2 regions of the Streptomyces sp. WMMC940 genome follow, and region 2 is predicted to be linked to the other one. Evidence: predicted binding sites of a transcription regulator. Region 2 holds the regulator's gene; the other holds the start of a gene.
What was found. The regulator HrcA, encoded in region 2, represses chaperone genes, less so after heat shock. The targets are predictions, from matches to a motif close to TTNGCACTCNGNNNNNCNGAGTGCNAA.

Region 1 (6,845 bases), 990 kb from region 2:
TCGCCGACGCCGTCTTGGTGATCTCCAGATCGGGGGCCGGCGCCGACAGGGCGGCAGCCGCCGGCACCAAGCCCGTCGTGACGGCGGCGGCACCCGCGGCGACCGCCAGGGCCCCGAGGAACCGGGGCCGATCGCCTCTGCTGCGCCCGCGGCCCCTCGTCGGTTCCTGGCCGGGCACGGCCCGAACAGGACGGAAGACCCGAGCACCCTGTGAACTCGCATTGCCCATAAGTCCGAAATGTAGACAATCATCCCGGCTGGGCCGTGTTACGCCGCGCCCGTGTTGCGTCGCCCCGCCCGTCTCGCGTACTCGGCGATGTCCACCATCGGTGGGCGCTCCTCCGTGTCCACCGCGTGCGTCCGCGGGACGAACCCGGCCTCGCCGCGCTCGAACTGGGTCAGGGCCGGGCGGACCAGGTGCCCTCGGGACAGGCGCAGCTGGGCCGTGCGATAGATCGCCGCCGCCATCCGGCCCAGCGCCTGCCCGTCCTGGTGGCGGTGCAGCCGTACGCCCACGTCCACCTGCGCCAACGCGTCCAGGCCCACCGTGTGCAGCGCGTCGACCAGCAGGCCCAGCTCCACCCCGTAGCCGACCGGGAACGGCAGCCGCTCCAGCAGCGAGCGCCGCGCCGCGTACTCCCCGCCGAGCGGCTGGACGAACCCCGCGAGCTGCGGCCAGTGCAGATTGAGCAGGGGCCGGGCCACCAGCTCGGTCACCCTCCCGCCCTGGCCGGGCGCGTCGCCGAGCGGCCGGTCGTACATCGCCTTGACGAACTGCACCTCGGGGTCGGTCAGCAGCGGTCCGACGGTCCCGGACACGAAGTCCGCCGAGAACTCCTTCAGGTCGGCGTCCACGAAGCAGACGACGTCGCCTCCGGTCGCCAGGAGGGAACGCCACAGCACCTCGCCCTTGCCGGGCGCGGCCGGGATGCGCGGGAGTATCGCGTCCCGGTGCACCACCCGGGCGCCGGCGCGTGCGGCGACCTCGGCGGTGCGGTCCGTCGACCCCGAGTCCACGACGACCAGCTCGTCCACGAGCGGCACCGCGTCGGTCATCAGGTCGCGCCGGATCGCGGCGACGATCTCCCCGACCGTCGCCTCCTCGTTCAGCGCGGGGAGCACCACGCTGACCGTGGTGTCCTGCTTGGCGGACAGCAGCCGGTCCAGTGGACGGTCCGCCACCGACCAGGACCGCCGGGCCAGCCAGCGCTCCACCTCTTCCAGCACGTGATCTCCATCTCGCGGATCGGACGGCCATCTCAAGCGTCCGGGGGTTCGGTTACAGTCTTGAACAACGCGGACCGCAGATGCATGTCGGGGTCGTCGCGCCGAGACAATCGAATACCGCTCATCCAGAGGGGCAGAGGGACACGGCCCGTTGAAGCCCCGGCAACCCTCCAGCCGATCTCGTCGCGCGTCGCGGCCGAGGCTCACGGCTAGGGAAGGTGCCAATTCCGTCTCGCGGTGAAACGCACCGCGGGGAAGATGAGGAGAAAGGGCCTCGCCTCCATGGCTGTGCAGACTGTTGCCACCACCGATTCTGCCGACACCGTCGACCTGGGCCCCGCCTCCGGGCTCTCCTGCCGCGAGTGCGGCGAGCGCTTCGCCCTCGGTCCGATCTTCGCCTGCGAAGCCTGTTTCGGGCCGCTCGAAGTCGCGTACGACCTGCCGAGCGGCGACGTCGAGGAACTGCGCAAGCGGATCGAGAGCGGTCCGGAGAACATCTGGCGCTACGCGCCGCTGCTGCCCGTGCCCGCCGACGTGGCGAGCAAGCCGAACCTGAACCCGGGCTTCACCAAGCTCGTCCAGGCCGACAACCTCGCGCGCGAGCTCGGCGTCACCGGCGGACTCTGGGTCAAGGACGACTCCGGCAACCCGACCCACTCCTTCAAGGACCGGGTCGTCGCCCAGGCGATCGAGGCCGCCCGGGCCTTCGGCTTCACGACCCTCTCCTGCTCCTCCACCGGCAACCTGGCCGGTGCCGTGGGTGCCGCGGCCGCGCGCGCCGGCTTCCGCTCCTGCGTGTTCATCCCGCACGACCTGGAGCAGGGCAAGGTGGTCATGGCCGCCGTCTACGGCGGAGAGCTGATCGGCATCGAGGGCAACTACGACGACGTCAACCGCTTCTGCTCCGAGCTCATCGGCGACCCGGCCGGCGAGGGCTGGGGCTTCGTCAACGTCAACCTCCGCCCGTACTACGCCGAGGGCTCCAAGACGCTGGCGTACGAGATCTGCGAGCAGCTCGGCTGGCGACTGCCGGACCAGATCGTCATCCCGATCGCCTCCGGCTCCCAGCTCACCAAGATCGACAAGGGGCTCCAGGAGCTGATCAAGCTGGGTCTGGTCGAGGACCGGCCCTACAAGATCTTCGGTGCCCAGGCCGAGGGCTGCTCCCCGGTGTCCGTGGCGTTCAAGGCCGGCCACGACGTGGTCAGGCCGCAGAAGCCGGACACCATCGCCAAGTCCCTGGCGATCGGCAACCCGGCGGACGGTCCGTACGTGCTCGACATCTGCCGGCGCACCGGTGGTGCCGTGGAGGACGTCACCGACGAGGAGATCGTGGACGCGATCAAGCTGCTGGCCCGCACCGAGGGCATCTTCACCGAGACCGCGGGCGGCACGACCCTCGGTGTGGCGAAGAAGCTGATCGAGGCCGGGGTGATCGACCCGTCCCTCACCACGGTGGTCGTCAACACGGGTGACGGCCTCAAGACCCTCGACGCGGTGGCCCCGACGACGGGTATGTCCGCAGTCATCCGCCCCAACCTGGACTCCTTCCGAGAGGCTGGCCTCGCATGAGCGTCAACGTCCGCATCCCCACCATCCTCCGCACCTACACGGGCGGCCGGGCCGAGGTCCCGGCCGAGGGTGCCACCCTCGCCGAGGTCATCGCCGACCTGGAGAAGCACCACACGGGCATCGCGGCCCGGGTCCTGGACGACCAGGGCAAGCTGCGCCGTTTCGTGAACGTGTACGTCAACGACGACGACGTGCGCTTCGAGCAGGGCCTGGAGACGGCGACGCCGGACGGTGCCGGGGTGTCGATCATCCCCGCGGTGGCGGGCGGCTGATCGCCACGCAGAGTCAGCAGAAGTGCCCCCTCCGCAAGCTCGGCGGAGGGGGCGTTTCTGCATGGTTGAGCGCGATAGAGTTGGGGAAGCCCCCTCCGCTGCGTGTGCCAGGCGCATATGAGAATGCGGTCGCGCACGACAGGAAACAGCCAAAGTGTTCGAGCGTGATGCGCGGTAAGTGCGCTTTGTCCGGCCCGACTTGCCCGGGAATGCTCGTATTTCTACTAAGTCGTCCTTTCGGTCCTGCCCGGAATTCTCGTCCGATTGACCTGTTGCAGACGGCAGTTGGACAGATACATTCAGCCGCGGTCGACGCGTTCCGGCGCACATCCATGGGTCATCCGTATGCCCCTCCGGGCACCGGGGGACACCGCTGGGTGAGGTCTGACCCGGGTCCGCGAAGTGCGGTCCTGTGCAAGGGCCAGTAATAGGGGAGTTAGGCATGGCTCAGGGCACCGTCAAGTGGTTCAACGCGGAGAAGGGGTATGGCTTCATCGCGGTCGACGGTGGTGCGGATGTTTTCGTCCACTACAGCGCGATCCAGATGGACGGATACCGCACCCTGGAGGAGGGTCAGCGAGTCGAGTTCGAGATCTCGCAGGGCCAGAAGGGGCCGCAGGCGGACATGGTCCGCGTAGCCGGCTGAGCGCCGACTGACTGCAGCAACGTGACGGAGGGTCCGTGCCAGGGGCACGGACCCTCCGCCGTGCCCGGGGGCCGTTTTCGCCGCGGCCGTGCCCGGGGCCGCCTTCGTCGCGGCCTGACTGCTCGCCGCCGTGCGCGGGAGTGGTTCCGGGCCTTGGCCGGTCCGCTCGCCGCCGAGCGCGGGGTCACGACCTGCGAGGTGTGCGGGCCGCGCCTGCGCCGGGTCCGGTCCCGGACCGTGACGCCGTGGCCTGATGGACGCCCGAGTCGCGGTCGCGCCTTGCACTCGCCGGGTCCGAGTGCTAATCATTGGCGTTAGCACTCTACGAGTGAGAGTGACAACGAAGGACCGGGTCGGTGAGGCCCGCAGGCCGGGTGGGGCAAGGAACCACAAGGCGTGCAGGCCGTCCGTCGCGGGCACCAGCGCGGTCCGGAGCAATCCACCCCAGTCCGGGAGGACCACTTCACATGGCCAAGATCATCGCGTTCGACGAGGAGGCACGGCGCGGTCTCGAGCGCGGGATGAACCAGCTCGCCGACGCCGTCAAGGTCACCCTTGGCCCCAAGGGCCGGAACGTCGTCCTCGAGAAGAAGTGGGGCGCCCCCACGATCACCAACGACGGTGTCTCCATCGCCAAGGAGATCGAGCTCGAGGACCCGTACGAGAAGATCGGCGCCGAGCTGGTCAAGGAAGTCGCCAAGAAGACGGACGACGTCGCCGGTGACGGTACGACCACCGCGACCGTCCTCGCCCAGGCGCTGGTCCGCGAGGGCCTGCGCAACGTGGCCGCCGGCGCCAACCCGATGGCCCTGAAGCGCGGTATCGAGAAGGCCGTCGAGGCCGTCTCCGGTGCCCTGCTCGACCAGGCCAAGGAGGTCGAGACCAAGGAGCAGATCGCCTCCACCGCCTCCATCTCCGCCGCCGACACCCAGATCGGCGAGCTCATCGCCGAGGCGATGGACAAGGTCGGCAAGGAAGGCGTCATCACCGTCGAGGAGTCCCAGACCTTCGGTCTGGAGCTGGAGCTCACCGAGGGCATGCGCTTCGACAAGGGCTACATCTCGGCCTACTTCGCGACCGACATGGAGCGCATGGAGGCCGGCCTCGAGGACCCGTACATCCTCATCTACAACGGCAAGGTCTCCTCGGTGAAGGACCTCCTCCCGCTGCTGGAGAAGGTCATGCAGTCGGGCAAGCCGCTGCTGATCATCGCCGAGGACGTCGAGGGCGAGGCCCTGTCGACCCTGGTCGTCAACAAGATCCGCGGCACCTTCAAGTCCGTCGCCGTCAAGGCCCCCGGCTTCGGCGACCGTCGCAAGGCCATGCTCGGCGACATCGCCATCCTCACCGGTGGCACGGTCATCTCCGAGGAGGTCGGCCTCAAGCTCGAGAACGCGGGCCTGGACCTGCTGGGCCGCGCCCGCAAGGTCGTCATCACCAAGGACGAGACCACGATCGTCGACGGTGCCGGCGAGAGCGACCAGGTCCAGGGCCGGGTCAACCAGATCCGCGCCGAGATCGAGAACTCCGACTCGGACTACGACCGCGAGAAGCTGCAGGAGCGCCTCGCGAAGCTGGCCGGCGGCGTGGCCGTCATCAAGGCCGGTGCCGCGACCGAGGTCGAGCTCAAGGAGCGCAAGCACCGCATCGAGGACGCCGTCCGCAACGCGAAGGCGGCCGTCGAGGAGGGCATCGTCGCCGGTGGTGGCGTGGCCCTGCTCCAGGCCTCCCAGGTCTTCGAGAAGCTCGAGCTCGACGGTGACGAGGCCACCGGTGCCGCCGCTGTGAAGCTGGCCCTGGAGGCCCCGCTGAAGCAGATCGCGGTCAACGCCGGCCTCGAGGGCGGCGTCGTGGTGGAGAAGGTGCGCAACCTGACCCCGGGCCACGGCCTGAACGCCGCGACCGGCGAGTACGTCGACCTCATCGCCGAGGGCATCATCGACCCGGCCAAGGTGACGCGTTCCGCGCTGCAGAACGCCGCGTCGATCGCCGCGCTGTTCCTCACCACCGAGGCCGTCATCGCCGACAAGCCGGAGAAGGCCGCCGCGGCTGCTCCGGGCGGCATGCCGGGCGGTGACATGGACTTCTGATCGACCCGAAGGTCGATCGACCGTCCTGAAGCCGAGGGCGGCACCCCTGATCCCGGGGGTGCCGCCCTCGGCCTATGCGACCCGGCGCGGCGCGCCAAGGCCGAGGGCGTACCATCGCGTGCCCGGCAGGGGGCTCCCGTTACAGCGGCGCCAGATGGAGCGTGAACCACGTCGTCTTGCCGTCGTCCGTCGGGCGGACGCCCCAGCTGCCCGCCAGCGTCTCGACGAGGATCAGGCCCCGCCCCGACTCGTCGTCGGCGGCCGCCAGCCGGGGCTGGGGCGGATGGTGGCTGTGGTCGCTCACCTCCACGGTGAGCTCGGTGCTGTTGCGCCGCATCCGCAGGCTCACCGGCCCCGCTCCGTGCTGGATCGCGTTGGTGACCACCTCGGACACCAGCAGCTGTGCGTCGTCGGAGACCTGGGCGCAGCCCCAGTCGACCAGGGACTTGGCCAGGAAGGCCCGGGCCCGCGACACCGACGACGGGGCCGCCGGGAGTTCCGTGGTCGCCGTGGCAAGCGGGGCCGCCGGCAGCTGGGCCAGGAGCAGCGTCACGTCGTCGTGGTGGTGCTCGGTGGCGGGCAGGATCGACGTCAGCACCCGGTCCACCACCGTCTCCAGGTCGTGCGCCGAGGCGAACGCCAGGTCGAGTGCGTGGATGAGCGCGTCGAGCTGTTCCTCGATGTCTCCCGCCGGTGTCTCTATCAGGCCGTCGGTGAAGAGGATCAGGCTCGACCCGGGAGCGACCGCCACCGTCGCCTGCTGGTGCAGATGGTCCCCCACGCCCAGGGGCACACTGACCGGTGCTTCCAGGGGCCGTACGCCTCCGCACGGCTCCGCGACGAGAGCCGGCAGATGCCCGGCCGAGCAGACGGTCACCTCGCCCGCGTCCGGCGCCACGACCAGGTAGCAGCAGGTCACCAGCTGGTCGGGCCCGTCGAGCTCGGCGACGATCGAGTCGAGCGCGTGCATCAACTGCCGCGGCTGCATGCCCGTCTTGGCGAGCGCGTGGGCCGCGGACCGCAGCTGCCCCATGATGG
Region 2 (6,845 bases):
CCATGGCCCCGGTACCGGCCTGCGTCCCGGGCCCGCCCCCCACGGCCCGATCCCGCCGCGGTCCCGGCCCGCCTCGGCCTGCGTCCCCGCCTGCGTCCCCGCCCGGCCCCGGTACCGTGTCCGGCCCCGGTACCGTGTCCGGGCTCCTCAGGCCGTGACGAAGTCGATCAGTTCCTCGACCCGCCCCAGCAGCGCCGGTTCCAGGTCCTTGTAGCTGTTCACCCGCGACAGGACGTGCTGCCAGGCCGCTCCCGTGTTCGGCGGCCAGCCGAGCGCCCGGCAGACACCCGTCTTCCAGTCCTGCCCCCGCGGCACCGACGGCCAGGCGGGGATGCCCAGCGACGACGGTTTCACCGCCTCCCACACGTCGATGTACGGGTGGCCGACCACCAGGACGTGCGGGTCCGTCACCGACTCCGCGATGCGGGACTCCTTGGAACCCGGCACCAGATGGTCCACGAGCACGCCCAGCCTGGCGTCTGCGGCCGGGGCGAACTCGGCGACGACGGCGGGCAGATCGTCGACGCCCTCCAGGTACTCGACGACCACGCCCTCGATGCGCAGGTCGTCGCCCCAGACCTTCTCCACCAGCTCCGCGTCGTGGCGGCCCTCCACGTAGATGCGGCCCGCGCGGGCGACCCGGGCGCGGGCGCCGGGCACCGCGACCGATCCGGAGGCCGTGCGGGTGGGCCGCGCGGGCGCTCCGGACGAGGGCCGCACGAGGGTGACCGCCCTGCCCTCCAGCAGGAAGCCCCGCGGCTCCATCGGGAACACCCGGTGCTTGCCGAAGCGGTCCTCCAGCGTCACCGTCGCCGCCTCGCACCGGATCACCGCACCGCAGAAGCCCGTGGAGACCTCCTCGACCACCAGGTCGGGTTCGGCGGGGACCTCCGGAACGGGAGCGGACCGCTTCCACGGGGGTGTCAGACCGGGACTGTAGCTGCGCATCCGCCAGACGCTACGACACCCCGAACCGCTACGACACCCCGAACCGCCGCGCCAGTTCATCGCGTTGGGCGCGTACGAACGCGGCGTCCACCGCCGCCCCGTGCCCCGGCACGTACAACGCGTCCTCCCCGCCCAGCGCGAGCAGCCGGTCCAGCGCCGCCGGCCAGCGGGACGGGATGGCGTCCGGCCCGGCCTGCGGGTCGCCGGACTCCTCCACCAGGTCGCCGCAGAAGACGACCTCGCGGTCGCCGGGCACCAGCAGCACCAGGTCGTGACGGCTGTGGCCCGGCCCGACGTTCGCCAGCATCACCTGGCGGCCGCCGAGGTCGAGCGTCCACTCTCCGGAGACGACGTGCCGCGGGACGACCAGGGCCTCGGTGGCCCGGGCCGCGTCCTCCGGCGGCATGCCGTGACGGATCGCGTCGTCGCGCAGCACGGCCCGGTCCCGGACCAGGAGGCTGTCGACGCCGACCGCGCCGTACACCTCGGCCCCGGGGAAGGCGGCCGTGCCGAGCACATGGTCGAAATGGGGATGGCTGAGCGCGATATGCGTCACACGCCGGCCGCCGAGGAGGGACTCGGCCTGGGTCCGGAGCTCCGCCCCCTCGCGGAGCGTCGAGCCCGTGTCGTACAGGAGCACCGCACTCTCGCCGGCCACCAGGCCCACCGTCGCGTCCCAGCCGGGCAGGCGCCGCCGCCCGACGCCGCCGGCGAGCCGTTCCCAGCCGAAGTCTTCCCAACGGACGTCCATACGGCGACGCTATCCCGGAGCGACCAGCGGCGTCATGGCTCGTCGTGACGGGGTAGGGTGCCCGGCCGCCCTTGCTAGGGACGTACCTCCCGGCCGTACACTGGGCCCGGGAAAACTGGCACTCAGCGAGGCCGAGTGCCAGACCAGGGCCGAAGGACGCCGAGGAACCACAGCTGGAGGTGTGCGCCATGCTCAGCGAACGCAGACTCGAGGTGCTGCGCGCCATCGTCCAGGACTACGTGGGCACCGAGGAGCCCGTGGGCTCCAAGGCCCTCACCGAGCGGCACAGGCTCGGGGTCTCGCCGGCGACCGTGCGCAACGACATGGCGGTGCTGGAGGAGGAGGGCTTCATCGCCCAGCCCCACACCAGCGCCGGCCGCATTCCCACGGACAAGGGCTACCGCCTGTTCGTGGACAGGCTCGCGGGCGTCAAGCCGCTGTCGTCCCCGGAGCGCCGGGCGATCCAGAACTTCCTCGAGGGCGCGGTCGACCTCGACGACGTCGTCGCCCGCACGGTGCGGCTGCTGGCGCAGCTGACCCGGCAGGTCGCCGTCGTCCAGTACCCGTCGCTCACCCGCTCCACCGTGCGGCACGTGGAGCTTCTGGCGCTCGCCCCGGCCCGGCTGATGCTGGTGCTGATCACGGACACCGGACGGGTCGAGCAGCGGCACGTCGACTGCCCCGCGCCGTTCTCCGACACGTCGCTCGCCGACCTGCGGGCCCGGCTCAACAGCCGCGTGGTCGGACGGCGGTTCACCGATGTGCCGCAACTGGTGCAGGACCTTCCGGAGTCCTTCGACCTGGAGGACCGCGCCACGGTCTCCACCGTGCTCTCGACCCTCCTCGAGACACTGGTCGAGGACACCGAGGAACGGCTGATGATCGGCGGCACCGCCAATCTGACGCGCTTCGCGCACGACTTCCCCCTCACCATCCGGCCCGTGCTGGAGGCGCTGGAGGAGCAGGTCGTGCTGCTGAAGCTGCTCGGTGAGGCCAAGGACTCGGGCATGACCGTACGGATCGGGCACGAGAACCTCCATGAGGGACTCACTTCCACATCCGTCGTCGCGGTCGGCTACGGTTCGGGCGACGAGGCAGTCGCCAAACTCGGCGTGGTCGGACCGACCCGCATGGACTACCCCGGAACGATGGGAGCGGTACGCGCAGTGGCACGTTACGTCGGACAGATCCTGGCGGAGTCGTAAGTGGCCACGGACTACTACGCCGTACTGGGCGTACGCCGCGACGCATCGCAGGACGAGATCAAGAAGGCCTTCCGGCGGCTCGCACGGGAACTCCACCCGGACGTGAATCCGGATCCGAAGACGCAGGAGCGCTTCAAGGAGATCAACGCCGCCTACGAGGTGCTCTCGGACCCGCAGAAGAAGCAGGTCTACGACCTCGGCGGCGACCCGCTGTCCGGCGCCGGAGGCGGCGGCGCGGGCGGCTTCGGCGCCGGTGGCTTCGGCAACTTCTCCGACATCATGGACGCGTTCTTCGGGACCGCCTCCCAGCGCGGGCCGCGGTCGCGGACGCGGCGCGGCCAGGACGCCATGATCCGGCTGGAGGTCGAACTCAACGAGGCGGCGTTCGGCACCACGAAGGACATCCAGGTCGACACCGCCGTCGTCTGCACGACCTGCTCGGGCGAGGGCGCCGCACCCGGTACGTCGGCGCAGACGTGCGACATGTGCCGCGGCCGTGGTGAGGTGTCGCAGGTCACCCGGTCCTTCCTCGGTCAGGTCATGACCTCGCGGCCGTGCCCCCAGTGCCAGGGCTTCGGGACAGTCGTCCCGACCCCGTGCCCGGAGTGCGCGGGCGACGGCCGGGTCCGGTCGCGCCGCACCCTGACCGTGAAGATCCCGGCAGGCGTCGACAACGGCACCCGCATCCAGCTCGCCGGTGAGGGCGAGGTCGGCCCGGGCGGCGGCCCCGCCGGCGATCTGTACGTCGAGATCCACGAACTGCCGCACCCGGTCTTCCAGCGCCGCGGCGACGATCTGCACTGCACGGTGACCATTCCCATGACGGCGGGCGCGCTCGGCACGAAGGTGCCGCTGGAGACGCTCGACGGCATGGAGGAGGTCGACATCCGCCCGGGCACCCAGTCCGGCCAGTCGATTCCGCTGCACGGCCGCGGTGTCACCCATCTGCGCGGCGGAGGACGCGGCGACCTGATCGTCCACGTCGAGGTGCAGACCCCCTCGAAGCTCGACCCGGAGCAGGAGCACCTGCTGCGGGAGCTGGCGAAGCTGCGCGGCGAGGAGCGGCCGACGGGCCAGTTCCAGCCGGGGCAGCAGGGGCTGTTCTCCCGTCTCAAGGACGCGTTCAACGGCAGGTGAGCCGGGCGCGCGCCGCGCACCGGCCCCCGGCGGGGCGGTGTCCCGCCGGGGGCCGGGCGGCGCGGGGCCGTCCGCATCCGGAGCGGGGCCGGCCCGTCGGGCCGACCCCGCTCGCCCGTTCCCGTGGTCCGTCGCGGGCGCTCGTGGGAGAGCCCCCGGAAGGGGCGGAGGCCGGGATTCGGACGTGGCGGCCGGACGTGGCACCATGCGGGCATGTCCTCCGCGCTGACCGATCTCTGCCGTTACCCGATCGTGCAGGCCCCCATGGCGGGTGGCGCCTCCTGTCCGGAACTGGCCGCCGCCGTGTCCGAGGCCGGAGGGCTCGGGTTCCTGGCCGCCGGGTACAAGACCGCGGACGGGATGTACCAGGAGATCAAACAACTCCGCGGTCTCACCGGGCGGCCGTTCGGCGTGAACCTCTTCATGCCGCAGCCCGCCTACGCCGACGCGGCGGCCGTCGACGTCTACCGGCACCAGCTCGCCGGAGAGGCCGACTGGTACGACACACCGCTCGGGGACCCCGACTCGGGCCGGGACGACGGCTACGAGGCCAAGCTGGCCATCCTGCGGGACGACCCCGTACCGCTGGTGTCGTTCACGTTCGGCTGTCCCACCCCTGCCGCCGTCGCCCGGCTGAAGCGGGCCGGGACGCTCACGGTCGTCACCGTCACCACGCCCGAGGAGGCGCTGGCGGCCCAGAACGCGGGCGCCGACGCCATCTGCGTCCAGGGCGTCGAGGCCGGCGGCCACCAGGGCACGCATCGCGACGATCCCAACAACGACGGCGCCGGTATCGGGCTGCTCGCTCTGATCGGGCAGCTCCGCGAAGCCGTACCGCTGCCCGTCGTCGCGGCCGGCGGCATCATGCGCGGCAGCCAGATCGCCGCCGTCCTGGCCGCCGGGGCCGCGGCCGCACAGCTGGGCACCGCCTTCCTCGTCTGCCCCGAGTCCGGCGCGAACGTGCTGCACAAGCAGGCCATGACCAGTCCGCTGTTCAACAGGACCGAGCTGACGAGGGCGTTCTCGGGCCGCCCCGCCCGCGGCCTGGTGAACCGGTTCATGAGCGAGCACGGGCCGTACGCGCCCGCCGCCTACCCCGAGGTGCACCACCTCACCTCCGGCCTCCGCAAGGCCGCCGCCAAGGCCGGTGATCCGCAGGCCATGGCCCTCTGGGCCGGCCAGGGCCACCGCCTGGCCCGTGACCTCCCCGCCGGCCGGCTCGTCGAGGTCCTCGCCGCCGAGACGGCCGCGGCCGGCTCCGCCCTCGCACTCCGGAACCCCGCATGACCGCCCCCGTCTTCCTGGTCGAGGACGTCCGTACCGGTACCGTCACCCTGGACGGGCCCGAAGGCCGGCACGCCGTCTCCGTGCGCCGACTGCGCGTCGGCGAGGAGGTCGTCCTCACCGACGGCCGAGGCACGGGAGGCTACGGCACCGTCGCCGCCGTCGAGGGCAAGGACCGCCTTCACGTCTCGGTCACCGCAGTGCGCGAGGAGCCGGAGCCCGCGCCCCGGATCACGGTCGTACAGGCCCTGCCCAAGGGCGACCGCGGCGAACTCGCCGTCGAGACGATGACCGAGACCGGCGTCGACGCGATCGTGCCGTGGGGGGCCGCCCGCTGCATCACGCAGTGGAGGGGTGAGCGCGGCGCCAAGTCGCTCGCCAAGTGGCGCTCCACGGCCCGTGAGGCGGGCAAGCAGTCGCGCCGGCTCCGCTTTCCCGAGGTCGCCGGGGTCGCCACGACCCAGCAGGTCGCACGGCTGCTCGGCGAAGCGGACCTCGCGGTCGTGCTGCACGAGGAGGGCGCGGAACCACTCGCCACCGCGCAACTGCCGTCCGCCGGGGACATCGTGCTGGTCGTGGGGCCCGAAGGGGGAGTCTCCCCGGAGGAGTTGGCCACCTTCGCCGAGGCGGGCGCCAAGCCCTGCCGTCTGGGCCCGAGCGTCCTGCGGACCTCCACCGCGGGCACGGCGGCGTCCGCCCTGCTGCTCGGCCGCACCGGCCGCTGGTCCTGAGCCGCAACGCCCACCACCGGCCTCCGGATCCGCGGGCCCGAAGCCGGGTTCCCGTCTCGCCGGCCCGAACCGGGTTACCGCCATCGGCGTGTCGCGAAAGTGGCGTCACCCGCCGGGAAGACGGTCCGCGGCCGGGTGCAGGTGCCCTCGCGGGTGAGGGACAAGGATCGCGGCACGTGCCGTCCCGGAGCGGATGCCGCGGCGACCGGAACCGGACGGTGCCGTCGACGACCGGCCCGCGTACGCGCCCGGGCGTCACCCACACGGCCCACGGTACGGGGCCGTTGGCCGCAAACGGACTACCGCGCCCCTCCCGCCCCTGGCACGCTGCCGCCCATGACGGCCCCTTTCCGCGCCCCCCTCCGCCTGCTCGCCACCGCCGTCTGCGCGGCCGGGACCGCGTCCGGCCTCGTGGCGTGCGAACCCGGGACGTCCGGCGGCCTGAGCGCCATGGCGGTGTCGTACACCACCGACATCGCGGGAACGCGGGCCCTGGAGAACGAGGGCGTACGCGTCCGCTGGCTCAGCTGCGCGGCCCGGCTCGACAGCGGCGCGAGCGCCTCGCCATCGGCCCGTGCGGCGGCCGGTGTCGACTGCGAGGGCGAGACCGACGACGGCGGGAAGATCACCATCGGCGGCACGGTCACCCAGGAGATCGGCGGCCGGTGCGTGCACGGCGACCTCACGGCGAAGTCCGACGGCCGCCGGGTGTTCCGCGCCTACGTCCTCGGCGACTGCAACGCCCCCGTGCCCACTCCCGCCAGGACACCGGCGCCGCCTCCCGCCCCT

Region 1: a site for HrcA is predicted at 4,032-4,058, ahead of groL (chaperonin GroEL). Genes of this name have one in related genera too.

Annotation. Positions count from the first base shown of each region.
Region 1 is NZ_JAPZBC010000001.1:4,141,450-4,148,294, forward strand. It holds gene O7595_RS18255 (DUF7927 domain-containing protein) at 1-67, opposite strand, end outside; gene O7595_RS18260 (glucosyl-3-phosphoglycerate synthase) at 268-1,227, opposite strand; SAM riboswitch class I at 1,346-1,492, shown strand; gene thrC (threonine synthase) at 1,510-2,799, shown strand; gene O7595_RS18270 (MoaD/ThiS family protein) at 2,796-3,071, shown strand; gene O7595_RS18275 (cold-shock protein) at 3,514-3,717, shown strand; gene groL (chaperonin GroEL) at 4,185-5,807, shown strand; gene O7595_RS18285 (PAS domain S-box protein) at 5,947-6,845, opposite strand, start outside.
Region 2 is NZ_JAPZBC010000001.1:5,132,036-5,138,880, forward strand. It holds gene O7595_RS22490 (DUF3097 domain-containing protein) at 148-948, opposite strand; gene O7595_RS22495 (MBL fold metallo-hydrolase) at 977-1,699, opposite strand; gene hrcA (heat-inducible transcriptional repressor HrcA) at 1,888-2,904, shown strand; gene dnaJ (molecular chaperone DnaJ) at 2,905-4,041, shown strand; gene O7595_RS22510 (nitronate monooxygenase) at 4,255-5,328, shown strand; gene O7595_RS22515 (16S rRNA (uracil(1498)-N(3))-methyltransferase) at 5,325-6,056, shown strand; gene O7595_RS22520 (hypothetical protein) at 6,393-6,845, shown strand, end outside.